2 regions of the Massilia consociata genome follow, and region 2 is predicted to be linked to the other one. Evidence: predicted binding sites of a transcription regulator. Region 2 holds the regulator's gene; the other holds the start of a gene.
What was found. The regulator sigma-54, encoded in region 2, starts transcription at its own class of promoters, with help from an activator protein. The targets are predictions, from matches to a motif close to TGGCANGNAANCTGCTTT.

Region 1 (15,577 bases), on a different contig from region 2:
GCCGCGGTGGCTGCCTACGCCCGCAAGGGCGGCGTCGACCTCTGGGCGCTGACCGACCACGACGAGGTCGGCGGCATCAAGGCGGCGCGCGCGGCGGCCGGCGAGCTCGGGATGCGCTTCGTGGCCGGCGTCGAGATCTCGGTGACCTGGGCCAACGAGACGGTGCACATCGTCGGCCTGCAGGTCGACGAGGACAACCGCCTTCTCGTCGAGGGCCTGGCCGCCACCCGCAACGGCCGCGAGGCCCGCGCCAGGGAAATCGCGGCCCAGCTGGAACAGGCCGGCATTCCCGGCGCCTACGACGGTGCGCTCAATTACGTCGGCAACCCGGACCTGATCTCGCGCACCCATTTCGCGCGCTACCTGGTCGAGCTCGGCGTGTGCGGCTCCACCACGGAAGTCTTCCGTAAATACCTTACGGAGGGCAAGCCGGGCTACGTACCGCACCGCTGGGCCACCCTGGAGCAGGCGGTCGGCTGGATCCGCGGGGCCGGCGGCATTCCCGTCATCGCCCACCCGGGCCGCTACAAGTTCGGCCCCACCGCCGAAGGGGCGCTGTTCGACGCGTTCCGCCAGCTCGGCGGCAATGCCATCGAGGTCGTCACCGGCAGCCATACGCCTGACCAGTACGGCACGTATGCCGAGATTGCGCGGCGCTACGGTTTCCTGGCCTCGCGCGGGACCGATTTCCATGCGCCGGGCGAAGCGCGGGTCGAGTTTGCCGAATTGCCGCCCTTGCCGGCCGGGCTGACCCCGGTTTGGCATGACTGGTAGGGTGGGCAAGCGTCCGGTATCGCATGGGCTGGTTGAACGCGCGGCCGGCGAAGCCGGCCACCCTGCCACGGCCGAGCCCTTGAATTCCCGGCCTTGCAGCCCAATCTTGGCAGCCTGACATCTTCAAGCTGCCAGGAGGCCCATTCATGAAACGCATCGTTCTCTTCCTTGCCACCAACCTCGCCGTGGTGCTGGTGGTGTCGCTCGTGCTCAACCTGCTCGGGGTGGGGCGTGCCGTCTCGGGGCAAGGGATCGATATCGGCGCGCTCGCCATCTTCTCGCTGGTCGTCGGCTTTACCGGCGCCTTCATTTCGCTGCTGATGAGCAAGCCGATGGCGAAGTGGACGACCGGCGCGCGCGTCATTGAAACGCCGGCCAACGGCACCGAGCGCTGGCTGGTCGACACCGTGCGCAAGCTGTCCGAGCGCGCCGGCATCGGCATGCCGGAAGTGGCCGTGTACGAGGGCGAGCCGAACGCGTTCGCCACCGGCGCCTTCAAGAATTCCGCGCTGGTGGCCGTGTCCACCGGCCTGCTGGCCAGCATGAACCAGGACGAGGTCGAGGCCGTGCTCGGCCACGAAGTCGCGCACATCGCCAACGGCGACATGGTAACGCTCACCCTGATCCAGGGCGTGGTCAACACCTTCGTCGTGTTCCTGGCGCGCGTGGTCGGCTATTTCGTGGACAAGCTGCTGTTTCGCAGCGAAGACCGCGGGCCCGGCGTCGGCTACATGATCACCGTGTTCGTCTGCGAGATCCTGTTCGGCATCCTCGCCTCGATCATCGTGGCCTGGTTCTCGCGCCAGCGCGAATTCCGGGCCGATGCCGGCGCCGCGAAGCTGATGGGCACCCCGGTGCCGATGCAGCACGCGCTGGCCCGCCTCGGCGGCCTGGTTCCGGGCGCGCTGCCCTCGTCGATGTCCGCTTCCGGCATTTCGGGCAGCGGCGGCGGCTGGGGCGCGCTGTTCTCCACCCACCCGCCGATGGAACAACGCATCGCCGCGCTGCAGGCGCTGCGCTGAGCGACCGACAAGAAAGGCTGCCGATGGCCCAATACTTCCAGATCCACCCCGAGAACCCCCAGCCTCGCCTGATCAAGCAGGCAGCCTCGATCATCGGCGCGGGCGGGATCGTCGCCGCGCCCACCGATTCGGCGTACGCGCTGGTCTGCCGCCTCGACGACAAGGGCGCGGTCGAGAAGCTGCGCCGCATCCGCGGCGTCGACGACAAGCACCACCTCACGCTGCTGGTGCGCGACCTGTCCGAGATCGCGCATTTCGCGCGCGTCGACAACACCCAGTACCGGCTGCTGAAGGCGACCATGCCGGGGCCGTACACCGTAATCCTCGAGGCGACGCGCGAAGTCCCGCGCCGCCTGTCGCACCCGTCGCGCAAGACCATCGGCGTGCGTGTGCCCGAGAACCACATCCTGCTGGCGCTGATCGAGGAACTCGGCGAGCCGCTGATCGGCACCACCCTGCAGCTGCCGGGCGACGACCACATGTTGTCCGATCCGGATGAGGTGCTGGAGCGCCTCGGCAAGCAGATCGAGCTCGTGATCGACGGCGGCGCCGGCACCCTGGAAGCCACCACGATCGTGGACCTGACCGGCGCCGTGCCGGAACTGGTGCGCGAGGGCAGGGGCGACCCGGCCGCGTTCGGGCTGTAGGGTGGCCGGCGGGCCGCAGGCCCGTCTTCAGCCTCTCCTAACTGCCGGGGTCCGCGCCTCTGATAAAATCCGGTAATGGATGAAATGATTCGGGCCGTTACGGTCTATGCTTTACCGCTGATCTTCGCAATCACCTTGCACGAAGCCGCCCATGCTTACGCGGCCAAGCGATACGGCGATGCCACCGCTTTTGTCGCAGGCCGCATGACGCTGGACCCGTTCAAGCACATCGACCCGTTCGGTACCGTCGCCATGCCCTTGCTGCTGTATTTCGGTACGCAGGGCGCATTCACCTTCGGCTATGCCAAGCCGGTTCCCGTCGATTTCGGCGCGCTGCGCAGTCCGCGCCTGCATTCGGCCCTGGTCGCATTCGCCGGGCCGGCGGCGAATCTCGTCATGGCGCTGGGCTGGCTGATACTGGCGACGATCCTGCTCAACCATTCGGGGCGGGGCGACTTCCTGCATGAGGTGTCGATCGCCGGCGTGAAGGTCAACCTGTTGATGTTCGCATTCAATCTCATCCCGATCCTGCCTCTCGACGGCGGACGTATCCTGAACAGCATGCTGCCGCGCCAGCTGGCGTACCGGTTCTCGCAACTCGAGCGCTATGGCTTCATCATCGTGCTGGCGCTGGTGTTCATGCGCATGCTGGATTTCTGGATCATCGGTTTGCAGAATATTGCCTTGCAAGTGCTACAGGTCGTGGCGCTTCCCCTGCAGTTGCTGTTCCGCTGACCGGCACATGAGCACGAACATCAATATGATGAGCTTGCCGGTCTCGCCCTGGGTGGCGCGCTTCGCGCCGCTGGCGAAGGGCGGCGAAGCGCTCGACCTTGCCTGCGGCAGCGGCCGCCATACGCGCCTGCTGGCCGCGCGTGGCATGCAGGTGCTGGCGCTGGACCGCAACGCGGAACTGCTGGCGCCGCTCGCCGGTCCAACTGTCCAGACGATGCAGCACGACCTCGAAGCCGAGGGCGCCGTATGGCCATTCGAACCGGGTCGTTTCGCGCTGATCGTCGTCACCAACTACCTGTACCGCCCGCTGTTTCCCCACCTGGCGCGGAGCCTGCGGCCGGACGGCGTCCTGGTCTACGAAACCTTCGCGCAGGGGAACCAGATCTACGGCAAGCCCTCGAATCCCGATTTCCTGCTGGCGCCGGGCGAACTCCTGGCGCTGGCGCAGCAAGGCGGGCTGCAGGTGCTGGCCTATGAAGACGGCCATGTGGACCGTCCGCACCCGGCACAGGTGCAGCGCCTGTGCGCGGCCGGCCCCGCCTATGCCAAAACCGAAGCGAAGCTCGACCACGAATCTCGACCATATTCTGGGTCCGAATGAACCATAGATGCGGTCGATCCGCTACAATCAGATTTTATTTACTCAATGGCACCGTCAACGCATATGATTAAGGGCAGTATCGTAGCAATCGTCACCCCGATGTTCGAGGACGGCAGTCTTGACCGCGACTCCCTGCGCAAGCTGATCGACTGGCACATCGCGGAAGGCACCGACGGCATCGTGATCGTCGGCACCACGGGCGAGTCCGCCACCGTCTCTCCCGACGAGCATGGCGAACTGATCAAGCTGGCGGTGGAACACGTCGCCGGCCGCATCCCGGTGATCGCCGGCGCTGGCGGCAACTCGACCGCCGAAGCCATCGCACTGACCCGGCACGCGAAGGAAGTCGGCGCCGACGCCTCGCTGCAGGTGGTGCCGTACTACAACCGTCCGACCCAGGAAGGCATGTACCGCCACTTCAAGGCCATCGCGGAAGCGGTCGACCTGCCGGTCATCCTGTACAACGTGCCGGGCCGCACCGTTGCGGACATGAACAACGAGACGGTGGCCCGCCTGGCGCCGATCGACAACATCATCGGCATCAAGGACGCAACCGGCAACATCGGCCGCGGCATCGAGCTGCTGCGCATGGTCGACAAATCCTTTGCCGTGTACTCGGGCGACGACCCGACCGCCATGGCGCTGATGTTCTGCGGCGGCGCCGGCAATATCTCCGTGACCGCCAACGTCGCCCCGCGCGCAATGCACGAACTGTGCGTCGCGGCGATGGCCGGCGACATCGCGAAAGCGGTCGAGATCAACAACCGCGTGCTCGACCTGCACGCCCGGCTGTTCGTCGAGCCGAACCCGGTGCCGGTCAAGTGGGCCCTGGCCGAGATGGGCAAGATCCCGTCCGGCCTGCGCCTGCCGCTGGCCCCGCTGTCGTCCTCGTACCACGAGACCGTGCGCGGCGCACTGGCCCAGGCGGGCCTTCTCCCGTCCTGAACCCGCAAGGGTTCGGGTTCCTAGTACCTGACATCGAACGACATGACTATTCGCAACAACAAGACCCTGGTTTCCGCTCCCGCCGCCGCGCGCGTGCTGACGCTCGGCGCCGTCGCGCTGAGCCTGGCGGCCTGCACCACCATCTTCGAATCGGACAAGGTCGACTACCGCGGCGCCAAGAAAGCCGCGGCACTGGAAGTTCCGCCTGACCTGACCGCGCTCCAGCGCGACAACCGCTATGCCGTCCCGGACGGCAAGGGCGTGGCCACCGCATCGGGCTTCCAGCAGCAGATGGGGGCGCAGAATGCACAGGGCGCGGCGCCGATGGCAGGTTCGATGCAGCCGATCGGCCCGGTGTCGACCGATGCCGTCAGCGTCCAGCGCGCCGGCGACCAGCGCTGGCTGGTGGTCAAGCAGACCCCGGAACAACTGTGGCCGCAGCTGCGCCAGTTCTGGGAAAACCAGGGCTTCGCCATCGAGACCGAGTCGGCAACCACCGGCACGATGGAAACCAACTGGGTCGAGAACCGTTCCAAGATCCCACAGGACTTCATCCGCAATGCCTTGGGCCGGGTGTTCGACCGCGCCTATTCGACCGGCGAGCGCGACAAGTTCCGCACCCGCCTGGAGCGCCTGCCGGACGGCTCCACCGAGATCTACATCAGCCACCGCGGCGCCGAGGAAGTGCTGCAGGGCGCGCAGAAGGAAACGACGATCTGGACCGTGCGCCCGAACGACCCGGGCCTGGAGTCGCAGTTCCTGGGTCGCTTGGTGGCTCAGCTGACTGGTGTCAAGGAAACCAAGCAGGCCGAAACCATGGTCGCCAACGCACCGGTGGCGGCGCCGAACGCCGCGCTGGTGGGCAGTGCCGTGCAACTGAACGAAGGTTTCGATCGCGCATGGCGCCGCGTCGGCCTGGCGCTGGACCGCGTCGGCTTCACCGTGGAAGATCGCGACCGCGTGCAGGGCGTTTATTTCGTGCGCTACGTCGATCCGGACGCCGTCAACCAGGAAGGCTTCTTCAAGCGCCTGTTCACCTTCGGCGGCGCCGACGACAAGGCCAAGGAAGCGCAGCGCTACCGCGTGATCGTGAAGGGCGCACAGGATGCGGCAAGCAGCGAAGTGACCGTGCAGACCAATGACGGCAAGCAGGAAACCGGCGCGACCGGTGCGAAGATCCTGAAGTTGCTGACGGATGAGCTGAAGTAAGCGGTTTGTTCGCTTCCATGAAAAACCGGCCTGGATGGCCGGTTTTTTTACGTCCGCAGTGCACGCTGGACGCGAGACCCGGCCTGCGCCGGAACCCCGGTCGCGCGCCCATCGATCACGCCAAACGATGGGCGAAAAAAAACCGGCCCGCAGGCCGGTTCTGAATCAGATCGTTCTGATTACTTGGTTGCAGCAGCGTCAGCAGCTTGCGAAGCAGCCTGCGAAGCAGCAGCGGCAGCGTCAGCAGCGGTCGAAGCAGCGTCAGCAGCAGCAGCAGCGTCAGCCGGAGCGGTGGTAGCAGCAGCGTCGGTGGTGACAGCAGCGTCGGTGGTAGCGGCAGCGTCGGTAGCAGCCGGTGCTTCAACAGCAGCCGGAGCGGCCGGAGCGGCGTCTTCCTTCTTGCTGCAAGCAGCCAGAGCAACGGCCATCAGGGAAACGATCAGCAGGGATTTTTTCATGATTTTCCTTAATATTTACAAAAGTAAAGTACTGCTTGTTTGAATAATAATTACCGGTAATTATTGCTCAGAGGAATTCTCGTGCTTTCGCTTAAAGCAATACTGCCAGACTGGCAACGGAACCTTCCTGACCTGATATTATAGCCAAATTTACTGAATCGCAATAGCGAAGTCATGCCTCGGCGAAAGTAATTTGCGGTCTAACAAGCTTCATATTGTTACAAGATGCAACGACCAAACTGGGCAAACAGTCACATCCATGCCTATAACGCTTACAAGCCTGTTATGGTTGACTGCAAGACAGTTTTTGATTCTTCCCAGATGGCATCGAAGCGGTGGCGCGGCAGTTCGGTCGCGTCTGGCGAGGCGAAAGCCGCTTCGCCACGCAAATGGTCGCTGTGGAAACGCCGCACTACATGCAGGTCGTCGGCGATGCAGAAGGAATCGGTCAGGGTGCGCAACCCCTTGGGCGTGACGCGGCACTCGACCTGGTGGCTGTAGTCCCGGACCAGCCGCAGGAAGCGCGGGTAGTGGCGTTCGATATGCGTCGGCGTGTGCATCGCCAGGCGCAGCGCGGCGCTGCGCGCGAGGAGGGATCGTAGCGCCGCTTCGGTGTCGGGCGTCCCGAGGGGAAAGATCGCAAAGTCCGGATCGAACAGGTCCAGGCGCGTGCGGGCGGCGGCCAGGCAGGCGCCGAACTGTGTGCCGAATTCGCGGCGGGTATCGAAACGCATCGTCGTCGGTTCCTGCATGGCAGCTCCCCGCTGTCGTTTGCCGGTCTTCCTCAGCCCAGTTCGACCCAGCCGTCCTGGTACCAGGTGTACAGCGCTTCGAGCACGTCGTCGGTGGCGCCGGCGAGCATCGCGCCCTCCAGCCGGCGCGCGTTGGCCAGCACGTCCAGCACGGCCTTGTCGGCGCGGCCGACGGCGAAGGACTCGCCGTTGATGAACACGTTCTTGCCGCGGTAGAGCATCAGGGTCTTGCTCGAGAGCTTCAGCCCCTTTTTGCTTGCGGTCTCCATGAAGCGGCCCACCGTCAGCGGCTTGGCCGGGCCGGTGAAGAACACGTTGTGCTTCGGCTCGGAGAGGTATTCGCCCAGGAAGATGGTCACGTCTTCTTCGTCCCAGCGCACCTTGTTGAGTTCCTCGGCGATGGTGGACAGCATCTCGCGCGGGATCTCGGCCGGATTCTTCGCCGGCGCCAGCTGCGGGTCGGCATAGCGGCCGGGCAGGTCGATCGAATCGGCCATGAATTGCAGGAAGGCTTCGCCCAGTTCCTGGAACGAGGGCGAGCGGAAGCCGATCGAGTAGGTCATGCATTCGCCTTCGGCGACGCCGTCGTGGGCGTAGTGCGGCGGCAGGTAGAGCATGTCGCCCGGCTCGAGAACGAATTCCTGTTCCGGCTCGAAGTTGGCCAGGATCTTGAGCGGCAGGCCGTCGACCAGGGTGAGATCCTGCTGGGCGCTGATGCGCCAGCGGCGCTTGCCCTGCGCCTGCAGCAGGAACACGTCGTAGGAATCGAAGTGCGGGCCGACGCCGCCGCCGTCGCTGGCGTAGCTGATCATCAGGTCGTCGAGGCGCGCGTCCGGCACGAAGCGGAACTGGCGCAGCAGTTCGTCGGCGCGTTCATCGTACAAGTTGGCGCCCTGGACCAGCATCGTCCATTCGCGCTCGGTCCGGGCCGGCAATTCGGCCAGCGGGCCGTGCTGCATGTCCCACTGGCCGTCACGCAGGGTGACCAGGCGCGATTCGACATGGTTTTGCCTGGCCAGTTCGGCCAACTTGTCGAATTTCAGGAGCGGCTTGAAGCCGGGAATGGCCTGGCGGATCAGCAGCGGTTTTTTATGCCAGTAATCGCGCAGGAACTGTGCGGGAGTAATATCCCCAAGAAGCTGTAATTTTTTCATGCGCCATTATATCAACGCAAATGCGCCAGCCGGGCATGGGCGGCTGGCCGGTAGGGGTATAATCCGCAGCTTACAACGAAAGGATCTGCGATGAAGATTGCCAAGAATACGGTCGTGACGGTCAACTACAAACTGTCGGACGCCCAGAACAACCTGATCGAGGAGGGCTCCCAGCCGATGGTGTACCTGCACGGCGGCTACGAAAACACCCTGCCGAAAATCGAAGAAGAACTCGACGGCAAGGAAGCCGGCTATTCGTCGATGCTGCAAGTCGAGCCGGAAGACGCGTTCGGCGACTACGATCCTGCGCTGGTGAAGGTCGAAGACCGCAAGCGCCTGCCGGAGCCGCTCGAAGTCGGCATGCAGTTCGAAGGCGTGGCCGAAGGTGTCGACGAGGAGCCGACCATCTTCACCGTGACCGACATTGCCGATGACAAGGTCGTCCTCGACGGCAACCACCCGCTGGCCGGCATGGCCCTGCGTTTCGAGCTGTCGGTGGTCGACGTGCGCGCCGCAACCGACGAGGAAATCGCACACGGCCACGTGCATGGCCCGCATGGCCACCATCACCACCAGGAAGAGATGGAAGACAGCGAGCCGGGCGACCATTTCCGTAGCCAGCGGCTGTAATTTCCGTGCGCCTGGGGTGCCCTGTGGCGCCGCAGGCGCGCGTCGAACCTGGGTTCCCGCCTGCGCGGGAATGACGTGCTGACGTCGGCGATGAAGCTACGCTGACGCATTATTCGGCACACAGCCGTTGACCCGTCGTGCCTGCCACTGGCATCGTTCCGCCCCGGTTTGCATGAGCAGCCGCTTGCAAGCGCTCAGCGCACCGCCTCCCCCAGCCTGAACACATTCTTGCCGGTCCCCGCCACGCGCACCTCCACCGCGTGCGCCCCGACCGACAGGTGTCCCAGGTTCCCGCGCCATTCGATTGCCGGCTGTGCATCCTTGGGCAGTCCCGCGCTGTCGATCACCAGCACCTGCCCGTTGAACTTCGCCGCGCGCAGCTGCACCTGGCGGCGCGCCTCGGCGAACCCGTCATGGCCGGACGGCGCGCGCTGCAGCAGGGCACGCAGGCCGTTGGCCGGCTGCAGCAGCGGCTGCATGTTCCCCTCCGCAAACAAAACCACGGCATCCACCTTGTCCTGTTTGGCGATCGCGAACAGGCGGTTGAGCCAGAACCGGTTGGCGACCAGCCGGTCCTCGTACTCGCTGTTGCGCCCGGCCGCCGGCAGGTAGTGGTTGTTGGCTGCCGGCAGGTTGATCGTGGCATACATCACATTGCCGACCTGCCAGTGCGCGTTCTCGGCATAGCTGCGAAAGCGCGGGCTGCTCGACAGGCGCGTGACCGGCAGTTTCTCCTTGCCGAGCGAGGACGGCTCGCCGTAGAACAGCTCGCGCAGCCGGTGCAGGCGTTCGATGGCATTCGTGCGGCCGGCCGAGTTGCGGCAGCCGGTCCAGTCGTTCCCGGTCAACGACAGGATCACGGGGCGCCTGGCCTTGTCGAACAGGTTGCGCCGTTTCTGGTACAGCCGGTCGCCGCAGGATTCGTCCGGCCCCTTGATGCCGGTGACCACGAGGAAGGCGAGATCGTCGTCCTTCGCATTGTCCAGCACGGCCTTGAGCGCCGCTTCGCCGCCTTCGGCCGCGCGGTGTCCGACGATGCCAAACCGGTGTGCATGCTCGTCCTTTTCCTGCTCTTTCTTCTTGTCGCGCGCCAATGCCGGGCCGATGGCAACGGCGGCCGCGAGCAACGTAGCGAAGAGGAGGACGGGACGGCGCGCCGGCATCAGGCTGCGAGCCGTTTCAGCTCGTAGAGCCGTTCGAGCGCTTCGCGCGGGCTCAGGGCATCCGGGTCGATGGCGGCCAGCGCGTCCAGCAGTTCACCCCGGGCGGCGTCCTGCGCCTGGTCCGGCGCCGGCGCCGCGTCCGCCGGCTCGTCGCAGGGCGCGGCGAACAGGTCGAGCTGCGGCGTCGCGTCCAGCGCCTGCGATTCCAGGCGCGCCAGGTGCTTGCGCGCGGCACGGATCACGGCGGGAGGCACGCCCGCCAGCTGCGCCACCTGCAGGCCGTAGCTCTGCGAAGCCGGACCGTCCTGCACCGCATGCAGGAACACGATGCTGTCCTTGTGCTCGACTGCCGAGAGGTGGACGTTGACGGCGCTCGGATGGGTTTCCGGCAGCTGGGTCAGCTCGAAATAATGGGTCGCGAACAGCGTGAAGCTGCGGCTGGTCTCGATCAGGTGGCGCGCGATGGCCCAGGCCAGCGCCAGGCCGTCGAACGTGGAGGTGCCGCGTCCCACTTCGTCCATCAGCACCAGCGAATGCTCGGTGGCGCCGTTCAGGATCGCGGCCGATTCGGTCATCTCCACCATGAAGGTCGAGCGGCCGTTGGCCAGGTCATCGCTGGCGCCGATGCGGGTAAAGATGCGGTCGATCGGGCCGATCGTCGCGCTGGTGGCCGGCACGTAGCTGCCCACGTAGGCCAGCAGCGTGATCAATGCCACCTGGCGCATGAAGGTCGATTTACCGCCCATGTTCGGGCCGGTGATGAGGAGCATGCGGCGGTCGTTCGACAAGCGGCAGTCATTGGCGATGAAGCGCTCGATCTGGTTTTCCACCACCGGGTGGCGGCCTTCGACGATGGTGAGGCAGGGCTCGTCCACCAGCTGAGGCGCGCACCAGTTGTTGCGCACGGCGTGGCTGGCCAGCGCCACCAGGGTGTCGAGCTGGGCCAGGCCGCCGGCGACCGACTGCAGGCAGGCGATGAAGGGGGCGAGGTCGCCCAGCAGCCCGTCGTACAGCATCTTCTCGCGCGCCAGCGCGCGGTCCTGGGCCGACAACGCCTTGTCCTCGAAGGCCTTGAGTTCCGGCGTGATGTAGCGCTCGCAGTTCTTCAGGGTCTGGCGGCGGCGGTAGTCTTCCGGCACCTTGTCGGCCTGGCCGTTGGTAACCTCGATGTAGAAGCCGTGCACGCGGTTGTACTCGACGCGCAGGTTGGCGATGCCGGTGCGGGCGCGCTCGCGCGCCTCCAGGTCGACCAGGAACTGGCCGGCGTTCTCGGACAGCGCGCGAAGCTCGTCGAGTTCGGCGTCGAAGCCGCGCGCGAACACGCCGCCGTCGCGCACCATCACGCTCGGCTCTTCCATGATCGCGCGGCTGAGCAGGTCGAGGCAGGCCTCCGGCGGGGCGAGCAGGTCGTGGATCTCGCGCAGCAGGGACGTATCACCCGGGACGAAGCAGCGCGCCACCCCCTCGCGCAGTGCCGGCAGCTGCTTCAGGCCGTCGCGCAGGCAGGACAGGTCGCGCGGGCGCGCCGACAGCAGGGCGATGCGCGTGGTGATGCGCTCGATGTCGGGCACGTTTGCCAGCGTGCTGGACAGGCCGCCCATGGCGTCGGCCTGCGCCAGTGCCGCGATCGCCTCGTGGCGCGAGCGCGCCATTGCCTGGTTGCGCCGCGCATGGTGCAGCCAGTGGCGCAGCATGCGCGAACCCATCGCGGTGCGGCATCCGTCCAGCAGCGAGAACAGGGTCGGCGCTTCCTGGCCGCGGATGGTCTCGGTCAGTTCCAGGTTACGGCGCGTGGCCGCGTCCAGCCCGATGTATTCGTTTTCCGTCTCGCAGGCCAGGCTCTTGACGTGTCCCAGGGATCGCCCCTGGGTCGACTGGGCATAGCGCAACAGCGCGCCGGCCGCGCCGAAAGCGGCGCCCATGCCGTCGGCGCCGAAGCCGGTGAGGGTGGCCACGCCCAGCTGGTCGAGCAGCGACTGGTGGCCCTTGAGCACGTCGAAGTGCCACTCCGGCACGCGGTTGGTGTGCGCCACCGGCTCGGCTTCAAACAGGTCGGCGCAATCTGCGCGCAGGATCTCGGCCGGCGAGATGCGTTCGAGTTCATGCGCGAGGCGCGCTTCGGCCGCGCGCACGTCGCCAGAGAATTCCATCAGGCGCAGCACGCCGCTGGCCAGCGACAGCCAGGCCAGGCCGACGGTGACGTTCTTGCGCTGTGAGAGGAGGCACATGGCCAGCAGCGGGCGGTCGGCCTTTTCCGGCAGCAGGTCGCTGTCGGTCAGGGTTCCCGGGGTAACGACGCGCACCACCTTGCGCTCGACCGGACCCTTGGAGAGGGCCGGGTCGCCGATCTGTTCGCAGATCGCACAGGATTCGCCGATCTTGACCAGCTTGGCCAGATAGCCGTCGAGCGAGTGGAAGGGCACGCCGCACATCTTGATCGGCTGGCCGTTCGACGTGCCGCGCGCCGTCAGCGTGATGCCGAGCAGGCGTGCCGCTTTTTCCGCGTCGTCGTGGAACAGCTCGTAGAAATCGCCCATGCGGTAGAACACCAGCATGGTGGGGTAATCGGCCTTGATGCGCAGGTATTGCGCCATCATGGGAGTGACTTTTTCCGCCGGGCTGCTCTTGATGGCGGCGGCGTTGATTTCGTTGGGAGCGTTCATCTCTTCGGTGGTCGTGCGGCAAAGCGGGGGGCGGAGCCAGAGCTCGACATTTTACCAAGATCGGACAGGCCGGAGCGGAGTACGGACAATCCAAGGGCCGCTGTGTTGCCCCGGCGCTTGGAACCTATCCCAGCAGGGAGGAGAAAGTTGTCGAAAAAATTTACATCGTGCACGGGTTCGCGCCGTTTCATTTCTCTAACTCATTGTATTTGCGAAACATTGTTTTTTGGCATGAAGATTGCTAACTGTTGGTTACTGGCGTGACAAGCCATTTGCTTTAATAAGCAATACCAACCATCCACACCATTACTAGGACAGAAATGAAACTCCTGAAATCCCTTCTGCTGACCGTGGGCGTCGCCATGTCGTTTGCTGCCCAGGCTGCCACCATCAATTTTTCCGATTACTCGGGTTCGCTGGCTTCGGTGGGCGACGTACACTTTTCGCTGGCTGGTGACGGCGAACAGGGAACGCCATCGGTAGAAGGCGGATATCTGTTCAATTCCATCGACGGCCCCACTTATCCGACCAATTCGATCCTCAAGCTTGCTTTCGACAAGAACGTCACCGGCGTCAAGTTCGTATTCGATATCTTCGGCTACCGCACTACCCCGACCTGGTCGCTCTACGATGCGAATCGCACGCTGATCAGTTCCGGCTCGCTGTCAACGCATGCCGACACCTTCTATGACGTCTCGCAATTCAGCAATGTCCGCAGCCTGGAGTTCTACAACGGCGGGAACAACTGGTATTTCGGCATCAAGCAACTCGAGTACGCGGTCCAGGCCGTGCAAGTGCCGGAACCGGGCATCCTGCCTCTGCTGGGCCTGGGCATTGCCGGCTTCATGATGGCGCGTCGTCGCAGCGCCGCCAAATAATCGCCTGCTAAACGCCAGCTAAGCGCCGGCCTGCGCTACCAGGCGGGCGCCCGGCCGGATGCCTGGGGCCTGGGCACCGGCTCATGCCAGAATGCAGCGTCCCGTCACCGCCGGCTTGCCGCCGGCCTCGACCAGGAAGTCGCCGGGCTCGGCACCGGTGCGCAGCGATACGCTGCTGCCCAGCGCCACCGGCGCGCGGAAGCGGCAGGCGATGCCGGTGGCGTGCCTGCCCGCGTGTTTCTCCAGCTCCGCGCACGCGGCCGCCAGCGTATGCATGCCGTGGATGATCGGTGCACGCATGCCCATCAGGCGCGCGCTCCAGCCGACCAGGTGGATCGGATTCCAGTCGCCCGACAGGCGCGCGTAGCGCCGGCCCGCAGCGCCGTCCAGCGTCCACTGCGCCACCGGCTCGCCGGCAGGCGCGTCGGGCGTTTCCGCCCGCTGGCCGTCGCGCCGGGCGCCGCGCCGGATCAGGTAGGTACTGGTGCAGGTGAAGACGGAAATGCCGTCCGCGCTGCCGGTCGTTTCGAGCGCGCAGCGCAGGGCGCCGTTGGCGGAGGGCGGCAGCAGGCGCAGCACGGTGCGCAGGGCGAGCGGCCGGTCCGGGTTCACCGGGCCATGTTCGGCCAGCGTATTGTCCATGTGGACCAGGCCGACGATACGAAACGGGAAGCCCGGTTCCAGCATCGTCGCCAGGTGCGCGCGTTGCGCGATGAGGTACCACCAGGTGACGGGAATGCGTTCACCCGTGAAGCCGAAGGCGGCGCGGTAACGGGCGACCTCGTCCCGCGGCAGACGGTCGAGACGATACAGGGTCTCCAACGGCGGCATGCCGGCTTGGCGATGACGCTGCGGACGCTTCAGCAGCGCCCGCAGCAGCGTGACCGGGCCCATGGCCGGCAGCGCCGGCGCATGGACATGTTCGTGGGCGGGCATCAGCCTTCGGCCACGCGCCGGGCGATGTGCGCCAGCGCCGCGTCCACCTGGTCGATCAGGATCAGGCACAGGTCGCCGGGCGCCAACCGCGACAGGGCGCGGTCGATGGCGACGAATTCGCCGTTGATTTCCTCGACATGGCTGGTGCGGGTGGCGCCATCGAGACCCTTGCGCAGCAGGGCGATCACCTCGCCGTCGGCGCGGCCGCGCTGGCATTGGTCCTGGTACAGCAGCACCTCGTCGAAAGCCTTGCCGAGGATTTCGGTTTGCTGGGTGATGTCCTGGTCGCGGCGGTCGCCCGCGCCGCTGATCACGACCGAACGGCGCTTGCCCGGCATGCCGTCGACCGCATTGACCAGCGCGGCGATCGCATCCGGATTGTGGCCGTAGTCCGCGATGACGGTGGCGCCGCGGTAGTCGAACACGTTGAAGCGGCCCGGCGCATTGTCGCTCTCGCCGACGAAGGTCTTCAGGCCCAGGCGGATCTTGTCCCAGTCGATGCCCACGGCCCAGGCCGCTGCCACCGAGGCCAGCACGTTCTCGACCTGGAAGCCGACCGTGCCGTTACGGGTGATCGGCACCTCGCCCAGCGGCACACGATGCTCGACATTGCCCCGGGCGGCGACCAGGTGGCCATCCTCCACGAACACGACGCGGCGGCCCTGGGCGCGGTGCATCGTCATGATCGCGTTGCCGACGTCGAGCGCGAAGAAGGTCACGTCGCCGCGGGTGACTTCGGCCATCGCGGCCACCACGGGGTCGGCGGCGTTCAGCACGGCCATGCCCCCGATCGCCACGTTCTGGACGATCACGCGTTTCAGCACGGCGAGGTCTTCCAGCGTGGTGATGTAGTTCAGGCCGAGGTGGTCGCCGGCGCCGATGTTGGTCACCACCGCCACCTGGCAGCGATCGAAGGCCAGGCCTTCGCGCAGCAGGCCGCCGCGCGCGGTCTCGAACACGGCCGCGTCGACGTCCGGGTGCAGCAGCACGTTGCGCGCGCTGCGCGGGCC
Region 2 (15,577 bases):
GCAGAAGGCCAGCGGCGCGGTGGTTGCGCACAGCCCGCACGGCGCCCAGGTGCTGCGCGACGGCACGCCGGGCACGGACGACCCGCAGTACGACCCGAAGGACCGCTTCTACATCCCGAAAGTCGCGCAGGTGAAGGAAGTGGCGGACGGCGAGACGGTGACGGTCGGCCCGCTGCGCTTCACCGTACACCACACGCCGGGCCACACGCCCGGCGGCACCACCTGGACCTGGCAGTCCTGCGAGGGCGGTAAATGCCTCGATGTGGTCTATGCCGACAGCCTGACCGCGGTCTCCACCGACGGCTTTTACTATACCGGCGGGGCAGGGTATCCGGACCGCTCGGCGAGCTTCCGCGAGACCATCGCCAAGGTGGCGAACCTGAAGTGCGACATCGTGATCGCCGCCCATCCGGGCTTCAGCGACGCTTTTGCCAAGGCGGCGGCCAAGACGGCGCAGTCCAATCCGTTCATCGATCCGGAAGGCTGCCGCAAGCTGGCAGCCGGGGCTGCGCGCAGCCTTGATGCGCGGCTGCAGCGCGAGCGCGAGGAGAAGGCGAAAGCGGCTGCCCGTTGAGCGCGACAACTGGGCGGCTGTGTTGATGCTACGGCTGAGCCACAGAATTGGGTTCCCGCCTGCGCGGGAACGACGTGCAAGGATAGGTGCCAAAAATGGGAGCCGCCGGTACAGGCTTGTGCCACTGCTACCGATGCCAAGCCACGCATTCCCTGCCATACTGTCGCCCTTCACACGCTCCGTCCGACAGCATGGCCACGATCACCACAATCGCCGAACTCGTCATTTACCCCATCAAGTCCTGCGCCGGCATCTCCGTGCCAGAAGCGCAGTTCGGCATCAGCGGCTTGCAGGCCGAAGGCGTGCATGACCGCGAATGGATGCTGGTCACCCGCGAGGGCCAGTTCCTGACCCAGCGCGAGTATCCACGCATGGCGCTCGTCACCCCGCGCATCGATGGCGATGCCGTCGAGGTGACGGCCCCCGGCATGCCGCCGCTGCGCCTGCCGCTGGCGCACGACCCCGCCGCACCCGGCATGACGGTCCAGATCTGGGACCACAGCGTGGAGGCTGCCGACTGCGGCGACGCCGCCGCCGGCTGGTTCGCCGGTGCGATAGGCGGCGCCTGCCGCCTGGTACGCTTCCCGCCAAGCGTGCATCGTCCCACCAGCACCAAATGGACCGGCGGCATCCCCGCCGAAACCCGCTTCGCCGACGGCTACCCGATCCTCGTCATCGGCCAGGCTTCCCTGGACGACCTCAACGCAAAATTGAAACAGGCCGGCCGCGCGCCGCTGCCGATGAACCGCTTCCGCCCGAACCTGGTCGTCGACGGCCTCGACGCCTTCGAGGAAGATTACGTGGCATCCTTCGAGGCCGGCGGCCTGGCGCTGTGCCCCGTGAAACCCTGCGCCCGCTGCCCGATCCCGGCGATCGACCAGGCCACCGGTGTCCCGGGCCCGGACCCGCTCGACATCCTGCAGGCCTACCGCGCCAACCCGCGCATGGAAGGGGCGGTGTGCATGGGTATGAATTGCATCGTCACGCTTGGTGCCGGGCAGGTGCTGCGGGTCGGCCAGCAACTGGACGTCGGCATCGCGTTTTGACAGAACGTTAATTCCCGACAGTCGCAGTGTCGCGAAATCGCCCGCTTTTCGGCTGTGTGCGGGCGGTTTTCGTTTTCAAGGCCCGACAATTGGCGTAATGTTACGGTTATTGCTGAAAGGAATTTTCAATGCACGAGCCGGACGCGCTGACGCGAGAACTGATGTTGGAGAACGAAACCCTGCGTTCCCGCATGGCGTACCTGCTCGAGCAGGCCGAACGCAATCACTCGATCATGACGCGCCACCAGGCCTTCGACCTCAAGATCGTGGGCTCGGGCTCGTTCCAGGAACTGGTGACGACGATCTACACGACGCTGCCGGTCATTTCCGAGCTCGATATCGTGACGCTGTCGCTGGTCGATCCGGATGCCGACATCTATACCGTGATGGACAAGCTGGGCGTCGACTACGAGCTGCTGCCCAACCTGATGTTCTGCGAACACGCGAGCGAGCTGGGCTTCCCGCACGTCGAAGGGCATCCCCCGCGTCCCATTTTGGGGCCGTACGCGCCGTCGCGCCACCAGGGAATGTTCCCGCATCCGCCTGCCGGCCTGCAGAGCGTGGCCCTGGTGCCGCTGCTGCGCAATAACCGCCTGATCGGCAGCCTGAACCTGGGCAGCACGGACCCGAGCCGCTTCACGCCGGCACTGGGCACCGATTTCATCGAGCACATGGGGTCGATCATTGCGATCTGTCTCGAAAACGTCATCAGCAACGAGATGCTCAAGTACATCGGCCTGACCGATTCGCTCACCGGCGTCTACAACCGCCGCTACATCGACCGCCGCCTGGTGGAAGAGATCGCGCGGGCGCGCCGCCAGGAGTATCGCATTTCGGTCATGTACATCGACATCGACCACTTCAAGCAGGTGAACGATACGGCCGGACACCAGGCCGGCGACGACGTGCTGCGCGAGGTGGCGCAGCGGATCAAGGCCGAACTGCGCATTTCGGATGCGCTGGCGCGCGTCGGAGGCGAGGAGTTCGTGGTGCTCCTGATCGATGCGGACCTGGACAGCGCCAGCATGGTGGCGCAGCGCATCCGCGCCAGCGTCGAGGCGCAGCCGGTGGACCTGAGCAGCGGGGAGCCGGTGTCGGTGACGGTATCGATCGGGGTGGCAACGCTCGACGATTTCGAGCGCGACCATGCGATCGAGGGCGTGGCGCAGGAACTGGTGGCGCAGGCGGATACGGCGCTGTATCGAGCCAAGGCCACCGGACGCAACCGGGTCGTGTCGGTTTCGTAGGGCGGGCGGGTTCTCCCGCCCGCGCGTTCACATCATGCAGGAATTGACGCGTCGCGATTTTTCCGGCGACGGTTGAACGCGCGGCCGGCGAAACCGGCCACCCTACAACAGCCGGCTCTCGGCCTGGTCGACCGCTTCTCCCGTCCCGCGCAGCACCAGTACGTCTCCCGCCAGCAGCACGGTTTGCGCATCCGCCGCCAGGCTCTGGCCGTTGCGTCGCAAGGTCGTCACCTCGGCGCCGAATTCGTCGAGCGCCATCTCGCCCAGCCGGCGCCCGACCGCCGCCGCCTCGTCGCGCAGCGTCACCGAGTGCAGGCGCACGTGGGTGTGTTCCGGGTCGTCCGCGATGTCGCCGGCGCCGTGGAAGTAGCCGCGCAGCGAGGCGTAGCGCTCGTCGCGCGCGCTCTGCACGCGGTGCACCACGCGGCGCAGCGGCACGCCCATCATCACCAGCGCGTGCGAGGCCAGCATCAGGCTGCTCTCCAGCGCTTCCGGCACCACTTCGGTGGCGCCGGCCTTCTTCAGCACATCGAGGTCGCTGTCGTCATGGCTGCGCACGATCACCGGCAGGTTCGGCGCCAGCTCGTGCACCAGGTGCAGCAGCTTGAGGGCCAGGCGCGTGTCGGCGAACGTGACCACCAGCGCGCTGGCGCGGTTGATGCCGGCCGCGATCAGGCTTTCGCGCCGCGCCGCGTCGCCGTAGGACACGTTGGCGCCGGCCGACTGCGCTTCCTGCACCCGTTCCGGGTCGAGGTCGAGCGCGTACCACGGCAGCTTTTCCTCGGTGAGCAGGGTGGCCAGGCTCTGGCCGCTGCGTCCGAAGCCGGCGATGATCACGTGCTTCTGGGTCTTCATGGTGCGGCTGGCGAGCTGGGTCAGCTGCAGCGACTGCATCATCCATTCGTTGGCCGCGACTTTCATGACGATCCGGTCCATGTTGTCGATCAAGAAGGGCGCCAGCAGCATCGACAGCACCATCGAGGCCAGCACCAGTTGCAGCAGGAACGGGTCGACCAGTTTCGAGCCCATCGCCAGGTTCAGCAGCACGAAGCCGAACTCGCCCGCCTGCGCCAGCGCCAGGCCGGTGCGCATGGCGACGCCGGTGGACGAACCGAAGGCCCTGGCGAGCAACGCGATGATCGCGAACTTCAGCAGGAGCGGGAAGGCCAGCAGCGCCAGCACGATCCACCAGTTCTCCAGCACCAGCTTCAGGTTGAGCAGCATGCCCACCGTGATGAAGAACAGGCCGAGCAGCACGTCGCGGAAGGGCTTGATGTCTTCCTCCACCTGGTGCTTGTACTGGGTTTCGGAGATCAGCATGCCGGCAACGAAGGCCCCCAGCGCCAGCGACAGGCCGGCCTGCTCGGTGATCCAGGCCAGGCCGAGCGTCACCAGGAGCAGGTTGAGCATGAACAGTTCCTGCGAGCGGCGCTTGGCCACCACCGTGAACCAGTAGCGCATCAGCTTCTGGCCGAAGATCAGGAGCAGGGCCAGCACGAAGGCGGCCTTCAGCGCCGCCCAGCCGAGCGTGGCCATCAGCTCCTCGGCCGGGCGCGCCAGCGAAGGAATCATGATCAGGAGCGGCACCACGGCCAGGTCCTGGAACAGCAGGATGCCGATGATGCGCCGCCCGTGTTCGCTTTCCAGCTCCAGCCGCTCGGTGAGCATCTTGACGACGATCGCGGTGGACGACATCGCCAGCGCCCCGCCGAGCGCGAACGCGGCCTGCCAGCTGACGTGCAGTGTCGGCGCCCACCAGGAAATCAATAGCCCGAAAGCCATTGCCGTCACAATGGTCAATACGACTTGTGCCAGACCCAGCCCGAACACGATGCGCCGCATCGATTTGAGCTGGGCCAAGGAGAACTCCAGCCCGATCGAAAACATGAGGAAGACGACGCCGAATTCGCCGAGCGCGTGGGTGGCGGGACTGTCGTCGGCCAGCGCCAGCGCATGGGGGCCGATCAATACGCCGACCGTCAGATAGCCGAGCATCGGCGGCAGGTGCAGCATCCGGAATGCGACCACGCCGAGCACGGCGCAGCCCAGCAGGAGCAGGGTCAGTTCGAGTCCGGAATGCATCTTCCCCAGGAATGTTGTCGCGGTCTTGTCACCGTCGTTTGTTGTAGTTTGTTACGACTGGCAAGTTTTTTGCTTACCCAATTCGTTTATACTCCTGTGATGAGTGTAACCCATGAAAAAACAATGCTGAAAAGTTTTGACGCCGACCAGGCAAGCCGCGTGCTTGCGCTGGGCCGCGAGACCCTGGCCATCGAAGCCGACGCCATCCGCGCACTGCACGCCAGACTGGGCGACGACGACAGTTTCGTGCGCGCCGTCGCGCTGCTGTATGGCTGCACCGGCCGTGTCGTCGTGTCCGGCATGGGCAAGTCTGGCCATATCGGCCGCAAGATTGCCGCCACCCTGGCCTCCACCGGCACCCCGGCGATGTTCGTGCACCCGGGCGAAGCCGCGCACGGCGACCTCGGCATGGTGACCGCGCACGACGTGTTCATCGCCATCTCGAACTCGGGCGAATCGTCCGAGCTGCTCGAGATCCTGCCGGCCGTCAAGCGCATGGGTACCCCGGTCATCGCCATGACCGGCAAGCCGCATTCGCGCCTGGCCAAGCTGTCCGAGATCCACCTCGACATCTCGGTGGCCAAGGAGGCCTGCACCCTGAACCTGGCGCCGACCACCAGCACCACCGTCACCCTGGCCATGGGCGACGCGCTGGCCGTGGCGCTGCTCGATGCGCGCGGCTTCCGCGAGGAAGACTTCGCGATGTCGCACCCGGGCGGGGCTCTGGGGCGCCGCCTCCTGACCCACGTGCGCGACGTGATGCGCAGCGGCGACGCCATCCCCGCCGTGGCGCCCGAGGTGCCGCTGGCCAAGGCGCTGCTGGAGATCACCCAGAAGGGCATGGGCATGACCGCCGTGATCGATGCCGACCGGCGTCCGGTCGGCGTGTTCACCGACGGCGACCTGCGCCGCCTCATTGAACGCAACCACGATTTTTCCAATATCCTGATCCGCGACGTGATGCACGCGAACCCGCGCCGCGTCCATCCGGAACAGCTGGCGGTGGATGCCGTCGCCGTCATGGAAGAATTCCGCATCAACCAGATGCTCGTGGTGGACGCGGATGACCGCCTGGTCGGCGCGCTGCACATCCACGACCTGACCCGCGCCAAGGTGATCTGATGAGCGTTCAGCTGACCCCGCTGGAACACATGCAGCGCGCCGCGCGCGTGAAAGTCATGATCTTCGACGTCGACGGCATCCTCACCGACGGCAGCCTGACCTATGGCCCGGAAGGGGAGGTCACCAAGACCTTCAACGTGCTCGACGGCCTCGGCATCCAGCTGCTGAACAAGACCGGCGTGCAGACCGCGATCATCAGCGCGCGCAAATCGCCGATCGTGGTCAAGCGCGCCGGCGACCTGGGCATCTCGCATGTCTACCAGGGCATCCACGACAAGCGCATCGGCTTTGGCGAGCTGCTCGCGGCTACCGGCTTCACGGCCGAGGACTGCGGCTACATCGGCGACGACGTGATCGACCTGCCGCTCTTTACGCGCGTGGGTTTCGCCATCACCGTGCCCTCGGGCCACCCGGAGGTGCAGTACCGCGCCCATTACGTGACGAAGAACCCGGGCGGCCGCGGCGCCGTGCGCGAGGTGTGCGACATGATCATGCGCGCCCAGGGTACCTACGAACAGGCGCTGGCGCCGTATTTCGCCTGAACACGGTCAGGACGCCATGGTCAACTACAAGCGCACCGCCCACCGCTGGAAGCTCTTGAGCATCATGATGATCGGCGTGTTCTGCGCCTTCGGCAGTTTCTGGCTGCTGCAGGTGATGGAGAGCGACGAGCTCGACGGCCGCCTGGGCGGGCCGGGGTCCGAACCCGACTACATCGTCGAGAATTTCTCGTTCGTGCGCATGACGCAGGACGGCAAGCCGAGCTACGTGGTGTCGGGCAAGCGCCTGGCGCACACGCCGATGGGCGATGTCTCCGTGGTCGAACAGCCGGTGGTGCAGGGCATGACCCCGGGCCGTCCGCGCATGACCGTGGTGGCCGACCGCGGCCGCATCTACCATGAAGAGCACCGCGTCGACCTGCTCGGCAACGTGGACATCCAGCGCCCGGCCACGCCGACCAGCGAAGCGCTGCGCGTGCGCACCCAGGCGCTCACCGTGCTGCCCGACGAAGAGATCATGAAGACCGACAAGCCGGTCGAGATGCAGCTCGGCGCCGCCACCGTGCGCGGCACCGGCATGGTGGCCAACAACGCCACCCAGAAGCTGCACCTTGCCAGCCGCGGCCAGATCGTCTATCCGCCGCGCCAGCGCTAGCGGCCAGCAAACAACACAGGACAAGCATTCAATGAAAAAACTCATCGCAGCCGTCTTCCTTGGCCTGGCATCGCTCAGCGCCTTTGCCGAGCGCGCCGACTCGCTCAAGGAGGCCGTGATCAACTTCGACACCCTCGACGTCGACGAGGTCACGCAGACCCGCACCCTGACCGGCAACGTCGTGCTCACGCGCGGCACCCTGGTCCTGAAGTCCGACCGCGCCGTGATGAAGGAAACGCCGGAAGGCTACATGAGCGTGACGCTCACCGCAGCGCCGGGCAAGCTGGCCACCTTCCGCCAGAAGCGTGACGGCGGCCCGAACCTGTGGGTCGAGGGCCAGGCCCAGCGCATCGAATACGACGAGCGCGCCGAACTGGTCAAGCTGTTCTCCAGCGCCGAAGTGCGCGAGCTGGAAAACGGCCGCATGACCAACGAGATCAAGGGTCCCTTCATCTCCTACGACAACCGCCGGGAAGTCGCGCAGGTGCGCAACGACCCGAGCGGCGCGAGCAAGGTCGGCGGCGGCCGCGGCACCCTGATCATCGCCCCGCGCCGCACCACGTCGGAAGGCGCCAAGCAATGACGGCAGCGCGCGAAACGGCAGGCCGCGAAGACTGCAGCACCCTGGTCGTCAAGGGCCTGCAGAAGAGCTACGGCAAACGGCTGGTGGTGCGCGACGTGTCGCTGCAGGTCGAATGCGGCGAAGTGGTCGGCCTGCTGGGGCCCAACGGCGCCGGCAAGACCACCTCGTTCTACATGATCGTCGGCCTGGTGCCGTCGGATGCCGGCACCATCGACATCAACGGCACCGACATCACGAGCCTGCCGATCCACCGCCGCGCGGTGCTCGGCCTGTCCTACCTGCCGCAGGAAGCCTCGGTGTTCCGCAAGCTGACGGTGGAAGAGAACATCCGCGCCGTGCTGGAACTGCAGCGCGTGGACGGCAAGGCGCTGCCAAAAGACCAGATCAACGAGCGCCTCGACACCCTGCTGGCCGAGCTGCAGATCGAGAAGCTGCGCGAGAACCCGGCGATGTCGCTGTCCGGCGGCGAGCGCCGCCGCGTGGAGATCGCGCGCGCGCTGGCGACCAACCCGCGCTTCGTGCTGCTCGACGAACCGTTCGCGGGCGTGGACCCGATCGCGGTCATCGAGATCCAGCGCATCGTGCGCTTCCTGAAGGAGCGCAACATCGGCGTCCTGATCACCGACCACAACGTCCGCGAGACGCTCGGCATCTGCGACCGCGCCTACATCATCAACCAGGGGGCGGTGCTCGCCTCGGGCCGTCCTGACGACATCATCGCCAACGAATCCGTGCGGCGCGTGTATCTGGGTGAACACTTCCGCATGTAGTACTGCATCTCGTCACGACCATTAGGCAATGAAACAGTCACTGCAACTCCGCACCTCGCAGCACCTGGCGCTCACGCCGCAACTGCAGCAGTCGATCCGCCTGCTGCAGCTATCCACGCTCGAACTGCACCAGGAAATCGAACAGATCCTGGGCGACAACCCGCTGCTCGAACGGCTCGACGATCCGCTCGACCGTTCGGTGCGGCTGCTGGCCGACGGCGCCATCAACCAGGCGCCCGCCAACGGCGAAGCGCCGGCCGCGCAGCCGGCGCAGGAGCAGGGCGCTTCCGCCGACGGTGCGCAGGGCGAGGGCGATGGCCACGACCACGACGGCGAGCGTGGCGATGGCGACATGGACTGGGGTGGCGAAGGCGGCGGTGCGCGCAGTGGCGACGACGAAGACGGCCGCCCGCAACTGGAAGCCTGCGGCCTCACGCTGCGCGAGCACCTGATGGAGCAGGTGCGCACCACCAGTTGCGCAATGCGCGACCGCGCCCTGGTCGAACTCGTGATCGACGCCCTCGACGACAACGGCTACCTGGAAGAGCCGCTGGACGAGATCCACGCGCGCCTGCCAGCTGAGCTCGAGATCGAGATGGACGAACTGCGCTGCGCGCTGGCCCTGGTCCAGAGCCTGGACCCGGTCGGCGTCGGCGCGCGCAGCGCGGCCGAATGCCTGGCGCTGCAGATCCGCCGCATGCCGGGCGTGCCCCTGGTGACGCGGCGCCTCGCCTTGAAGATCGTCGAGGGTTACCTGACCTGGTTCGCGCAGCGCGAATATACCAAGCTGAAAAAGGCCCTGGATTGCGACGACGAAGACCTGCGCGAGGTGCAGGCCGTGGTCCGCAGGTGCAACCCGCATCCCGGCGCGGCGTTCGCATCGGGCGTCTCCGACTATGTGGTGCCGGACGTGATCGTGCGCCGCGCCAAGAACGGCTGGGCCGTTTCGCTGAACCCGGAAGTGATGCCGCGCCTGCGCGTGAACACGCTGTACGCGAACCTGCTCAAGCAGGGAAAAAGCGAAAGCCAGATGGGCGCGCAGCTGCAGGAAGCGAAGTGGCTGATCAAGAACATGCGCCAGCGTTTCGACACGATCCTGCGTGTTGCCGAGGCAATCGTCGAGCGCCAGCGCAACTTTTTCAGCCACGGCGCGGTTGCCATGCGCCCTCTTGTTTTACGTGAGATAGCTGATACACTAGGTCTACACGAGAGCACAATTTCTCGTGTCACAACGCAGAAATACATGCTGACCCCGCACGGCATGTTCGAGCTGAAGTACTTCTTCGGAAGCCATGTCGCCACCGAAGCGGGGGGAGAAGCCTCCTCGACGGCGATCCGCGCTCTCATTGCGCAATTGACAGGAGCAGAAGACCCTAGGAACCCTTTATCCGACAGCAAGATCGCGGAGATGCTCGGGGAACAAGGTATGGTCATTGCGCGCCGGACGGTTGCCAAATACCGCGAAGCGCTCAAGATTCCGCCCGTCAGCCTCCGCAAATCCCTGTAAAGCTACTGCCCACTCTCACCTTGTGGCGCGGGCAGGGCACCTTCCCAAAGGAGTGTGTATGAACCTCACAATCAGTGGCCACCATCTCGAAGTCACCCCCGCCATCCGTGAATACGTTCAGAATAAGCTCGAGCGCATTACCCGCCATTTCGACCACGTGATCGACACCCACGTGTTCCTCGCCATCGATAACCTCACCGAAAAAGAAAAACGGCAGAAAGCCGAGATCAACCTACAGGTATCTGGCAAGATTTTGCACGTGGCCAGTGCGGCGCAAGACCTTTATGCGGCAATCGACACGCTGATGGACAGGCTGGACAGGCAGGTTCTGAAACACAAATCCATGCTTCAAAACCATAATCACGTAGCGCACAAGCGCATGCCGGACAACGGCGAAGCCGCCGCAGCGTAACACCTACGCACACACCGCGGTAATCACAGCAAGGGCGTCTGAGGGGACGCCCTTTTTGCTTTGTAAAGATATCGCACCGGCCCGAGTGTTCTGTAGAATGCATGTCTTTTCGATCACAGAGCACTGCCATGACCGATACCGTCCTGACGCGCGTCGCCAACCGTACCGGCGTCATCACGCTTGACCGCCCGAAAGCCCTGAACTCGCTGTCGCTGGACATGGTGCGCGCATTGACCGCCATCCTGCTGGACTGGCAGGACAGCGCCGCCGTCGATGCGGTGCTCATCACCAGCACCAGCGAGAAAGCCCTGTGCGCGGGCGGCGACATCCGTTTCTTCCACGAGATGGGCCGCGTCGGCCCGACCGGCGGCAGCGCGCTGCTGGAAGATTTCTTCACCGAAGAATACGCGCTGAACCACCTGATCCACTTCTATCCGAAGCCCTACATCGCCGTCATGGACGGCGTGGTGATGGGCGGCGGCATGGGCATCGCGCAGGGTGGCCCCGGTTGCGGCCTGCGTATCGTGACCGACCGTACCAGGATGGCGATGCCGGAAGTGAACATCGGCCTGTTCCCCGACGTGGGCGGCAGCCATTTCCTGTCGCATGCCCCGGGGCAGCTGGGCCAGTACCTGGGCCTGACCGGGCTGACGATCGGCGCGGCGGACGCGCTCTATGTCGGGCTGGCGGACGTGTTCATGCCGGGAGAACGGCTCGGCGAGCTGATGGCGCTGGTGGAATCGACCCTGGGCGCGCAATTGCCGGAGGCGATCCGCGCGTTTGCCGCGCAGTTTGCAAGCCAGGCAGGTGCAAGCGAGCTGCAGGCGCAGCGCGCAGTGATCGACGCGCACTTCGGCGCGGCCTCGGTGCCGGCCATCATGGAGTCGCTCTCGCGCGACGAAAACCCGTTCGCGCAGAAGGCCCTGAAGGCGATGCGCCAGCGCTCGCCCCTCATGATGTGCGTGACGCGCGAGCTTCTGCTGCGCGGCGCCTCGCTGGACGTGGCCGACTGCCTGCGCATGGAGCGCAACCTGGTGCGCCGCAATTTCGAGCATGGCGAAGTGCTCGAAGGCGTGCGCGCGCTGGTGATCGACAAGGACAATGCGCCGAAATGGAACCCGCCGACGCTGGAGCAGGTGACGCCGGCGATGGTGGCGCGCTTCTTCGAGCCGGTATGGCCGGACTACGCGCACCCGCTGCGGCACCTGGCCTGATGGTCTGTAGGGTGGGCGGGTCTCCCGCCCATGCGGTGATAGTTAACGGTGAATCAGCCGGGCCGGCAGCTCTGGTGTGAGTTGAACGCGTGGGCAGGAAAACCTGCCCACCCTACGTTCCGGATGGACCTAAAGACCGTATCAGACGGTAATGTGCTTCGGCTGCTCCCGATGCCGCACGATGACGCGCTCGGTACTGTTGAAGTAGGCTCCCAGCCGCTCCGCCATGTACACCGACCGGTGCTGTCCGCCGGTGCAGCCCACCGCCACCGTCAGGTAGCTGCGGTTGTCCGTCTTGAACGAGGGCAGCCACTTCTCGACGAACGCACGGATGTCTTCCAGCATTTCGGCCGCGCTCGGCTGCGCATCGAGGAAGGCGATCACCGGCGCATCCTTGCCCGTCAGCGGGCGCAAGGCCAGGTCGTAATAGGGGTTCGGGATCGCGCGCACGTCGAACACGAAGTCCGCATCCAGCGGCACGCCCACCTTGAAGGCGAAGGACTCGAAGAACAGGGTCAGCGGCGCATGTTCGACGTCGGCCAGTTCCTTGATCCAGGCACGCAGCTTGTTGGCGGACAGTTCGGACGTGTCGATCACGTGGCCGAGGTTCTCGATTGCCGACAGGCGCTCGCGCTCCTCGGCGATGCATTCGATGAGCGTGCGGCGCGATGCCGGGTTCTCGCCCGGGCGCAGTTCGTGCGACAGCGGGTGGCTGCGGCGGGTTTCGGAGAAGCGCGCGACCAGCGAATGCGTGCTCGAGGTCAGGAACATGACCTTGACGTTGTGGCCTTCTTCCTTCAGGTGGCGCACGCTCACGGGCAGTTCCACCAGCGACTCGGCGCTGCGCGCGTCGACCGCGACGGCGATCCGCTCGGTGCCTTTCTCGCTGACGGCGTAGACCAGGGCCGGCAGCAGCGCCGGCGGGAGGTTGTCGACGCAGTAATAACCTGCGTCTTCGAGGACATTGAGGGCAACCGATTTGCCCGAGCCGGAAATACCGGTGATGAGGACGATGTGCATGCGGCGATGATACCGCAAGCGCCCCGCGCTTGTCCCTGTTCTCCTATGAGGACATGGGGTGAAACCTTAGTCGCCGCTCATCGCCTGGCGTTGGCGCTCCATGAATTCCTGCAGCGTGTCGATGCCGCGCAGTTGCAGGATCGTGTTGCGCACCGCCGCCTCCAGCAGCACCGCGATGTTGCGGCCGGCCGCGACGGGGATCACGACCTTGCGGATCGGCAGCCCGAGCACGTCTTCGGTCGGGTGGTGGAAGGGCAGGCGCTCGACTTCCTCGTCGAGCGTACCGCGCTTGACCAGGTGCACGATGAGCTTCAGCCGCATCTTGCGGCGCACCGCGGTCTCGCCGAAGATCGCCTTGATGTCCAACAAGCCCAGGCCGCGCACTTCGAGCAGGTTCTGCAGCAGCGGCGGGCAGCGGCCCTCGATCATGTTCGGCGCGATGCGCGAGAATTCCACCGCGTCGTCGGCCACCAGGCCGTGCGAGCGCGAGATCAGTTCCAGGCCGAGTTCGCTCTTGCCGAGGCCGGATTCGCCCGTGATGAGCACCCCCACGCCCAGCACGTCCATGAACACGCCGTGCATGATGACGCGCTGCGCCAGCTTCTTGGACAGATACACGCGCAGGAAGTCGATCACCTGCGCCGCCGGCAGCGGAGTCGAGAACAGGGGGATGTTCTGCTCGTCGCAGATGGCCAGGATGTCGGGCGGGGTTTCCAGGCCCTGTGCGATGATCAGGGCCGGCGGGCCGCCGCCGATCAGCTCGCCGATCACATGGGTGCGCGAGCTCGATTTCAGGCGGTGGTAGTAATTCAGTTCCTGGTGCCCGAACACCTGGATGCGGCCCGGGTGGATCAGGTTCAGGTGGCCCACCTGGTCGGCAGCCGAGGCGGCGTCGCCTGCGATCTGGCGTTCGCCGCCGGGGAAGCCCGCGAACCAGCCGAGCTGCAGGCTGTCGCGGTTGTCGTCATACAAGCGCTGGATGGTCAGCGGAGTCTGCAGCATGGGCATGGCTTCGGTGCGCGGCGACATTGCCGCACAGACAGTCTAATACAAATCAGCCCAACGCCTGCAGACTAGGTTGCCAGTTGATGATGCGCTCATGGACCGACTTCGGGTCTGGATCGGTCGCCAGGGCCGTCCTCACCGCTTCGTCCGAGAACAGCTCGGCGATTTCCGACAGGATCTCGAGGTGCTGCTGGGTGACATGGTCCGGGATCAGGAGGAAGAACAGCAGGTTGACCGGCTGGCCGTCGGGTGACTCGAAGGGAATCGGTTCCTTCAGGCGCACGAAGGCCGCCAGCGGCGACTTGAGGCTCTTGGAGCCCTTGATCCGGCCATGCGGCACGGCTACGCCATGACCCAGCCCGGTGGAGCCGAGACGCTCGCGTGCGAACAGGTTGTCCGACACGGTCGAACGCGCGATACCGCAGTTGTTCTCGAAAATCAGGCCAGCCTGCTCGAAAGCACGCTTCTTGCTGGAGACTTCGAGGTCCAGTTGCACGTTCTCGAGGGAGAGGATTTTGCTTAGGTTCGTCATAACTTTTGTGCCATGCACAGGTAAGGGCGCTTGCGAGGCGGAATTATAGGCCTGTTTCGGGGCCGTGACATTCGATTTCGCATCTGTACGTACATACAGTGAAGTACGATACACCAACTCGGCAAAAACGTATTTTTTTGCTACGAAATCCTGGTTACAGCAAAACGCAATTTCCCAATTGAAATCCCACCTGCGACCTTGCAAATGCATGCCGGGTAGGTAAAAAACCGACTTTTGCACACATGCTGCCCATATTTTAAGCAGTATGTGCCAGTGTCATTTTGCCATTCATGCCTTGACACCGTTGTAGCCAAAAACGCACAGGCGGCGAGCACCTGTGCCTTGCGAAGCGTTACTGGCGCGCGGTACGCAGGTTGCCCGGCTTGCCGGTGCTGAAGTTGGCGCGCCATGGATTGATGTCGAGCCCGCCACGGCGGGTGTAGCGGGCATAGACCGCGAGCTTGCTCGGCTTGCACTGGCGCAGCACGTCCATGAAGATGCGCTCGACGCACTGCTCGTGGAACTCATTGTGCTCGCGAAAGCCGATCAGGTACTTGAGCAGGCCTTCCTGGTCGATCTGCGGGCCGACGTAGCGGATCTGGACGGTACCCCAGTCCGGCTGGCCGGTGACGAGGCAGTTCGACTTCAGCAGGTGCGACACCAGGGTTTCCTCGACCGGTGCTTCCTCGGTGTTCGCGCTCAGGAGCTGCGGCGAAGGCACGTACTGGTCGATCTCCACGTCGAGGCGGTCCAGCAGGGTACCGTCGAGCTCGCCCATCTTGAGGGTGTCGAAGGCGTCCGGCGTCGTGATGCTCACGTGGACCGGGGCGCCGAAGGCGGCGGACAGGTCCTGGCGCAGCAGTTCGGCCAGCGCGTCGGTGCCGGCCAGGCGGGTCTGGTTGAACGAGTTCAGGTACAGCTTGAAGGACTTCGATTCGACGATGTTGGGCGAATCGCTTGGGGCCGTGATGGTGGCGATGGCCACCTGCGGCTTGCCGCGCATGTTCAGCCACGACAGCTCGTAGGCGTTCCAGATATCGACGCCGAAGAAGGGCAGGGTGCCCGTGCCCAGGCCGATTTCCTCGCGCTTTTGCTGGCGCGGGATCGGGAACAGGAGTTCGGGGGCGTACTGGCTCTGGTAGGCCGAGGTTTTGCCAAGAGGCGATTGATCAGGAGTATTCATACGCAATGCGCTTGTGGCGCCTAGGGTGGACGGCATGGCCGCCCACGTTCAACAAAATGTGCGGACGAGGGATCACCTGTCCACACAATGGGGATCATGCCCCCAAAAACAACTTGTAGACCGGG

Region 1: a site for sigma-54 is predicted at 12,981-12,998, ahead of ACFFJK_RS13930 (PEP-CTERM sorting domain-containing protein). Genes of this name have one in related genera too.

What each region holds. Positions count from the first base shown of each region.
Region 1 is NZ_JBHLWP010000013.1:126,714-142,290, reverse strand. Features, by position in the region: gene ACFFJK_RS13995 (3',5'-nucleoside bisphosphate phosphatase) at 1-774, shown strand, start outside; gene htpX (protease HtpX) at 921-1,796, shown strand; gene ACFFJK_RS13985 (L-threonylcarbamoyladenylate synthase) at 1,820-2,443, shown strand; gene ACFFJK_RS13980 (site-2 protease family protein) at 2,519-3,178, shown strand; gene ACFFJK_RS13975 (class I SAM-dependent methyltransferase) at 3,186-3,779, shown strand; gene dapA (4-hydroxy-tetrahydrodipicolinate synthase) at 3,843-4,724, shown strand; gene bamC (NlpB/DapX family lipoprotein) at 4,767-5,933, shown strand; gene ACFFJK_RS13960 (hypothetical protein) at 6,113-6,391, opposite strand; gene ACFFJK_RS13955 (DUF7931 domain-containing protein) at 6,664-7,143, opposite strand; gene ACFFJK_RS13950 (JmjC domain-containing protein) at 7,176-8,297, opposite strand; gene ACFFJK_RS13945 (FKBP-type peptidyl-prolyl cis-trans isomerase) at 8,388-8,927, shown strand; gene ACFFJK_RS13940 (hypothetical protein) at 9,122-10,054, opposite strand; gene mutS (DNA mismatch repair protein MutS) at 10,090-12,753, opposite strand; gene ACFFJK_RS13930 (PEP-CTERM sorting domain-containing protein) at 13,074-13,631, shown strand; gene ACFFJK_RS13925 (MaoC/PaaZ C-terminal domain-containing protein) at 13,713-14,567, opposite strand; gene cphA (cyanophycin synthetase) at 14,567-15,577, opposite strand, start outside.
Region 2 is NZ_JBHLWP010000016.1:175,017-190,593, reverse strand. Features, by position in the region: gene bla (subclass B3 metallo-beta-lactamase) at 1-574, shown strand, start outside; gene ACFFJK_RS18015 (MOSC domain-containing protein) at 775-1,620, shown strand; gene ACFFJK_RS18010 (GGDEF domain-containing protein) at 1,749-2,867, shown strand; gene ACFFJK_RS18005 (monovalent cation:proton antiporter family protein) at 2,970-4,949, opposite strand; gene ACFFJK_RS18000 (KpsF/GutQ family sugar-phosphate isomerase) at 5,049-6,071, shown strand; gene ACFFJK_RS17995 (KdsC family phosphatase) at 6,071-6,613, shown strand; gene lptC (LPS export ABC transporter periplasmic protein LptC) at 6,630-7,226, shown strand; gene lptA (lipopolysaccharide transport periplasmic protein LptA) at 7,258-7,809, shown strand; gene lptB (LPS export ABC transporter ATP-binding protein) at 7,806-8,579, shown strand; gene ACFFJK_RS17975 (RNA polymerase factor sigma-54) at 8,608-10,086, shown strand; gene hpf (ribosome hibernation-promoting factor, HPF/YfiA family) at 10,145-10,498, shown strand; gene ACFFJK_RS17965 (enoyl-CoA hydratase/isomerase family protein) at 10,627-11,712, shown strand; gene rapZ (RNase adapter RapZ) at 11,854-12,732, opposite strand; gene hprK (HPr(Ser) kinase/phosphatase) at 12,799-13,734, opposite strand; gene ACFFJK_RS17950 (PTS sugar transporter subunit IIA) at 13,787-14,269, opposite strand; gene queF (NADPH-dependent 7-cyano-7-deazaguanine reductase QueF) at 14,622-15,452, opposite strand; gene ilvA (threonine ammonia-lyase, biosynthetic) at 15,547-15,577, opposite strand, start outside.